Regions from separate parts of the Bradyrhizobium sp. 192 genome, predicted to be linked through region 2. Evidence: riboswitches for the same ligand, from Rfam matches in the RefSeq annotation. Region 2 holds a riboswitch; the other holds the start of a gene.
The links. A riboswitch is a leader RNA that binds a small molecule or an ion and turns the genes downstream of it on or off. The one in region 2 is predicted to bind glycine.
Positions count from the first base shown of each region.

Region 1: another riboswitch for glycine. It lies ahead of IVB24_RS27310 (D-amino acid dehydrogenase); the one in region 2 lies ahead of gcvT (glycine cleavage system aminomethyltransferase GcvT).

Region 1 covers NZ_CP064690.1:5,834,395-5,837,800, forward strand. Annotated here, with positions in the region: gene IVB24_RS27305 (M20/M25/M40 family metallo-hydrolase) at 111-1,241, shown strand; glycine riboswitch at 1,336-1,439, shown strand; glycine riboswitch at 1,443-1,556, shown strand; gene IVB24_RS27310 (D-amino acid dehydrogenase) at 1,625-2,926, shown strand; gene IVB24_RS27315 (ABC transporter permease) at 3,092-3,406, shown strand, end outside.
Region 2 covers NZ_CP064690.1:5,978,325-5,981,730, forward strand. Annotated here, with positions in the region: gene alaS (alanine--tRNA ligase) at 1-1,067, opposite strand, end outside; glycine riboswitch at 1,291-1,381, shown strand; gene gcvT (glycine cleavage system aminomethyltransferase GcvT) at 1,544-2,692, shown strand; gene gcvH (glycine cleavage system protein GcvH) at 2,702-3,070, shown strand; gene gcvP (aminomethyl-transferring glycine dehydrogenase) at 3,088-3,406, shown strand, end outside.

The sequences.
Region 1 (3,406 bases), 140 kb from region 2:
CAAGCGCACAGGCTCCACAAAGATCGGTTTGGCTCTACAACACTCTCCACTCGTCCCGACCGCGGCAATGCAATACGCGTTCCATCTTCCGAAGCTTGAGAGACATTGAGATGAATCCAGCCAATCTTCCTTTCGATTCCGAGACCATGCTCGAAGGCCTGCGCACCTGGGTCGAATGCGAAAGCCCGACCTGGGACGCCGGGGCCGTGAATCGCATGCTCGATATCGCAGCGCGGGATATGGCGATCATGGGTGCGACGATCGAGCGCATCGCGGGCCGGCAGGGCTTCGGCGGCGTGGTCCGCGCGCGCTTTCCCCATCCGAAGCAAGGCGAGCCCGGCATCCTGATCGCCGGACACATGGATACCGTCCATCCGGTCGGCACCATCGAGAAGCTGAAATGGCGGCGCGAGGGCAACAAGTGCTATGGCCCCGGCATTTACGACATGAAGGGCGGCAACTACCTCTCGCTGGAAGCGATCCGGCAACTGGCGCGCGCATCCTTCACCACGCCGCTGCCGATCACGGTGCTGTTCACGCCGGACGAGGAAGTCGGCACGCCCTCGACACGCGACATCATCGAAGCCGAGGCCGCGCGCAACAAATACGTGCTGGTGCCGGAGCCCGGCCGCGCCGACAACGGCGTCACCACCGGACGTTACGCCATCGCACGTTTCAATCTCGAGGCGACGGGCCGGCCGAGCCACGCCGGCGCGACACTGTCGGCGGGACGCTCGGCGATCCGCGAGATGGCGCGGCAGATTCTCGCCATCGACGCCATGACGACGGAGGACTGCACCTTCTCGGTCGGCGTCGTGCATGGCGGGCAATGGGTCAATTGCGTTGCCACGACCGCCACCGGCGAAGCGCTCTCCATGGCCAAGCGGCAGGCCGATCTCGACCGCGGCGTGGAGCGGATGCTGGCGCTGTCGGGCACCAACAATGACGTCACCTTCAAGGTGACACGCGGCGTGACGCGGCCGGTGTGGGAGCCGGACGCGAGCACGATGGCGCTCTACGAAAAGGCGTGCGCTATCGCCAAGTCGCTCGGCGCCGAGCTGCCGCATGCGAGCTCCCCTGGCGGCTCCGACGGCAACTTCACCGGCGCAATGGGGATCCCTACGCTCGACGGCCTGGGCGTGCGTGGAGCCAATGGCCACACGCTGGAGGAGTATATCGAGGTCGAGAGCCTGGTCGAGCGCGGCCGCCTGATGGCGGGACTACTGGCGACTCTCGCGTGATCGAAGCGCCTGTGCACTGCACAATACCGTGGCAGCCGAGGGCGAAATTTAGCCTTGTCTAAAAATGAGGCGCATCGTACTGCTCGATGGTCCACGCGACGACGCGGGAGAGATCGCAAAGCGGGTTTTGGCCTTCTTTGCGGCGCCGACGGAGCAACCGCCCCGGAAACTCTCAGGCAAAAGGACCGTATCGTCAGGACGATCTGGAGAGAGACGGCATGACGGATCTGGTCGTGACGTCCACCGAAGGGGATAGTCCGGAGCTGACTTCTTGGGGTCGGTGCCGGATCAAGCTCTCAGGTAACCGTGACAGATGGGGCGCCGCCAACGGCCTTTCGGCCAGCGGTTAGCCGTCTTTAACTCACGGGAGCCCCGAACCTATCATGACCCATATCGCGATCATCGGCGCCGGCATCACCGGCGTAACGACTGCCTATGCCCTGCTCGAACGCGGCTACAAGGTGACGGTGCTCGACAAGCACCGTTACGCCGCGATGGAGACCTCGTTCGCCAATGGCGGACAGCTCTCCGCCAGCAATGCCGAAGTGTGGAACAGCGCCGCGACGATCCTGAAAGGCCTGCGCTGGATGTTCCGGCGCGATGCGCCATTGCTGATGAACCCGCGGCCGAACTGGCACAAATATTCGTGGATGAGCGAGTTCGTCGCCAACATCGGCAACTATCGCGCCAACACCATCCAGACGACGCGCCTCGCGATCGAAGCCCGCAAGCATCTGTTCGAGATCGCGGCACGCGAAGGCATCGAGTTCGATCTCGAACGCCGCGGCATTCTCCACATCTACCACGACAAGAAGGGTTTCGAATCCGGCCTGCGCGTCAACGCGCTGTTGCAGGAGGGAGGCCTCGATCGCCGCCCGGTGACGGCGGAGGAGATCCGCAACATCGAACCGACGCTGCGCAAAGAGTATTACGGCGGCTTCTTCACGCCCTCGGATGCGACCGGAGACATCCACAAATTCACGCGCGGACTTGCCGAGGCCTGCAAGCGTCGTGGCGCGACCTTCGTCCACGAAGCCAACATCGATTCGATCGCCCCAGCCGGCGCCGGCTACGTCATCGGCTGGGCTGATCTTGCGGCAAGCGATGCAGCCGTATCCGCGCGTGGCATGCTGAAGGTGGACGGCGTCGTGGTCTGCGCCGGCGTGGCGAGCCGCCACTTCGCCACTCTGCTCAACGAGCGCGTCAACGTCTATCCGGTGAAGGGCTACTCGATCACCGTGCAGCTCGATACGGCTGCAAGCCGCAACGCGACCCCGACCGTCAGCCTGCTCGACGAGGCCGCCAAGATCGTCACCAGCCGGCTCGGCGCCGACCGCTTCCGCGTGGCCGGCACGGCCGAATTCAACGACTTCAACCGCGACATCCGCGCCGACCGCGTGCAACCACTGGTCGACTGGGTGCGCAGCAACTTCCCCGACGTCGAAACGTCGCGCGTCGTGCCATGGGCCGGATTGCGGCCGATGATGCCGGACATGATGCCGGTGGTGCGCGCGGGCCGGCTGCCGGGCGTGTTCTTCAACACCGGCCATGGCCATCTCGGCTGGACGCTGTCGGCCGCAACCGCGCAGATGATTGCCGCCACCATCGACGGCTGGCGCGGGCTCAACGCACCGTCGACCGTGCCCGCGCTCAGGGGCGAGCACGAGCTACGCCGTGCATCCTGAGTGGTCCCGATCGCACGCAGGGCGGCCCCTTGCTACCGCCCTGCCCTTGGCACACTATTTGCCCCGCAAGGGACGGCTTTTCCGGATGACAGGCGCGCATGATAGATACGACAGATCCGACGGTGGCCTCGCGGCCACCCAAGTTCCGAAGCCGGAGATAGGTGTATGCTAGGTTATCTCATTCGTCGCGTTCTGGCCGCGGTGCCCGTGATGGGCGTCGTCGCGCTGTTCGTGTTTCTGCTGCTGCGGCTGACGCCGGGTGATCCCGCCGCGATCCTCGCCGGCGACAACGCCACCCCGGAGCGGCTGGAGCGCATCCGCACGTCGCTCGGCCTCAACGAGCCCCTGATCGTGCAGTTCATCACCTGGGTGAACAAGCTGCTGCACGGCGATCTCGGGACCTCGCTGATCTCCAACCTGCCCGTCATGAAGATGATCGGCCAGCGCGTCGAGCCCTCGATCTCGATCGCGCTGTCGACC
Region 2 (3,406 bases):
TCTTCCAGCCGCAGCGTTTCCTCGATCAGGTTTTCCGCGCGCATCAAATCGGGATAGGCCTGGCCCATCTCGCGCACCAGCGCCCAGACCAGGCGATGCATCAGCGGCTCCTTCGCACCCAGCAGCTGCGCATGGCGCATCGCTCGGCGCATGATCCGGCGCAGCACGTAACCGCGGCCCTCGTTCGAGGGCAGCACGCCGTCCGCGACCAGGAAGGCCGAGGAACGCAGATGGTCGGCGATGACGCGGAACGAGGCGACGGTCTGCTCGTTCGGCCCGTGGCCCAGCGCCGACGAGGTCGCGTCGATCAGATGACGGAACAGATCGGTCTCGAACACGCTGTCGACGCCCTGCATGATGCTGGCCATGCGCTCCAGCCCCATGCCGGTGTCGATCGAGGGACGCGGCAGATCCACGCGCTCCTCCTTCGTCACCTGCTCGTATTGCATGAACACGAGATTCCAGAATTCGAGAAAGCGGTCGCCGTCCTCTTCCGGCGAGCCTGGCGGGCCGCCCCAGATGTGATCGCCGCGGTCGATGAAGATCTCCGAGCACGGGCCGCACGGACCGGTGTCGCCCATCGCCCAGAAATTGTCCGAGGTCGGGATGCGGATGATGCGATCCTCGGAGAAGCCGGCGATCTTCTTCCAGAGGCCGGCCGCCTCGTCGTCGGTGTGATAGACGGTGACGAGCAGCTTGTCCTTCTTTAGCCCGTATTCCTTGGTGATCAGCTTCCAGGCCAGCTCGATCGCGCGCTCCTTGAAATAGTCGCCGAACGAGAAGTTGCCGAGCATCTCGAAGAAGGTGAGATGGCGCGCGGTGTAGCCGACATTGTCGAGGTCGTTGTGCTTGCCGCCGGCGCGAACGCATTTCTGCGACGTGGTGGCGCGCTGATAGGGCCGCTTCTCGACGCCGGTGAAGACGTTCTTGAACTGCACCATGCCGGCATTGGTGAACATCAATGTCGGGTCGTTGCGCGGCACCAATGGCGAGGACGACACGATCTCGTGGCCGTTCTCGGCAAAGAAGTTCAGAAAGGTCGACCTGATCTCGTTGACGCCGCTCATGTTCATCCAATCGGGTGTGCCTGGACCCGCTTCTCGCCATCCAAACCGTAACGTTGAGGCTGATATCTGCGGGCCAAAGCGCTTTTAGACAAGGCCAGCTGCGCTGTCCAGAAACTGTGCAGAGAGATCAGAGGGTTGCCGCAGGCGCTCAATCCCGTTGGATAGGACGCGCGGACGCGTTGACAGGCTTGGCCCCGCTGTGGTCTTTACCCATCTGTATCGTACGGCCACGTCGGGAGAGACCGGCTTTAGGCAGCCGGCGCCGAAGGAGCAACCGCCCCGGAAACTCTCAGGCAAAAGGACCGCGTGGCTTTGACAGCATCTGGAAAGAGGCGCCGACGGGCAAATACCTTTTAAGGAAGGTTTGCCCGGATGGCTCCCGCCGACGGGATAATACTCTCAGGCACAGCGACAGATGGGGCTTCGACTGGTGTCCTCAGGGAATCCTCCCGGGGGAACCACCGAGGGCCCCTGTGATGCTAGCGCGCGACGACCAAGATTCCCTGAAACGTACGCCCCTTCATGGGCTTCATGTCTCCCTGGGCGGCAAGATGGTGCCATTCGCGGGCTATGACATGCCCGTGCAATACCCCGCGGGCGTGCTGAAGGAGCACCTCCATACCCGGGTCTCCGCCGGCCTGTTCGACGTCTCCCATATGGGCCAGATCGCGCTCCGGCCGAAATCCGGCAGGGTCGAGGACGCCGCCCGCGCGCTGGAACGGCTGGTGCCGCAGGATATCGTCGCGATCGCGCCGGGGCGGCAGCGCTACGCCCAGTTCACCAATGAAGACGGCGGAATTCTCGACGATCTCATGGTCGCCAATTTCGGCGATCACCTCTTTCTGGTCGTCAACGCCGCTTGCAAGGAAGCGGACGAGGCCCATCTGCGCGCGAATCTCTCCAGCGACTGCGTCATCGAGCCGCTCGCAGATCGCGCGCTGATCGCGCTGCAGGGGCCGAAGGCCGAGGCCGCGCTGGCGAAATTGTGTGCAGAGGCGCCCGCCATGAAGTTCATGGATTCCGGCCCGCGCAAGGTTGCCGGCATCGACTGCTTCGTCTCGCGCTCCGGCTATACCGGCGAGGACGGTTTTGAAATCTCGGTTCCGGCGGCCGATGCCGAGCGTCTCGCCAAAACGCTGCTGGACAATCCGGACGTGCTGCCGATCGGCCTGGGCGCCCGTGACAGCCTGCGGCTGGAGGCCGGGCTCTGCCTCTACGGCCACGACATCGACACCGCGACCACGCCGGTCGAGGCCGCGCTGGAATGGTCGGTGCAGAAGTCCCGCCGCAGCGGCGGCGCGCGCGCCGGCGGCTTTCCCGGTGCCGAAAAAATCCTCGCTCATTTCGATCACGGCGCGGCCCGCCGCCGTGTCGGCCTGCTCGCCCAGGGACGCGCGCCGGTCCGCGAGGGCGCGCTGCTGTTCGCCGACGGCGCGGGCGGCGAGCCGATCGGACAAGTCACCTCGGGCGGTTTCGGCCCGAGCCTGAATGCGCCGGTCGCGATGGGTTATGTGCCCACGAGCCAAAGCGCGCTCGGCACCAACCTGTTCGCCGAAGTGCGCGGCCAGCGCTTGGCCGTGCAGGTCGCGGCCATGCCTTTCGTCAAGAACACCTACAAACGCTGAGGATCGACAATGACCACCACGCTGTACACCTCCGACCATGAATGGCTCGCTATCGACGGTGACGTCGCCACCGTCGGGATCACCGACTACGCGCAGTCGCAGCTCGGCGACGTCGTGTTCGTCGAATTGCCCAAGGTCGGCCGCGCGCTGAAGAAGGCGGAAGCCGCCGCCGTCGTCGAATCGGTCAAGGCCGCCTCCGACGTCTACGCGCCTGTGACCGGCGAAGTGCTCGAAACCAATGCCGAGCTCGTGGCCGAGCCGGCGCTGGTGAACTCGGACGCGCAAGGCAAGGCCTGGTTCTTCAAGATCAAGATGGCCGACAGGAGCGAGCTCGGCGGCCTCATGGATGAAGCCGCCTACAAGACGCATACGGCTTAAGGACGATGGAGCAAGCGATGACCGCGCACCGCAAGACCAACGGCGACACCGCCGCCAGTTTCGTTCGCCGCCATATCGGCCCGTCGGCGCGCGACGTCACCGCCATGCTCGAAACCGTCGGCGCGAAAAGCGTCGACGCGCTGATGGCGGAGACGCTGCCGGCCTCGATCCGGCAGGCCACCCCGCTCGATCTCGGCAAGCCCTTGAGCGAGACCGAGGCGATCGCGCATATGGCCGAGCTCGCTGCCCAAAATCAGGTCTTCACCTCGCTGATCGGCCAAGGCTATTCCGGCACGATCCTGCCCGCGGTGATCCAGCGCAACATCCTGGAGAACC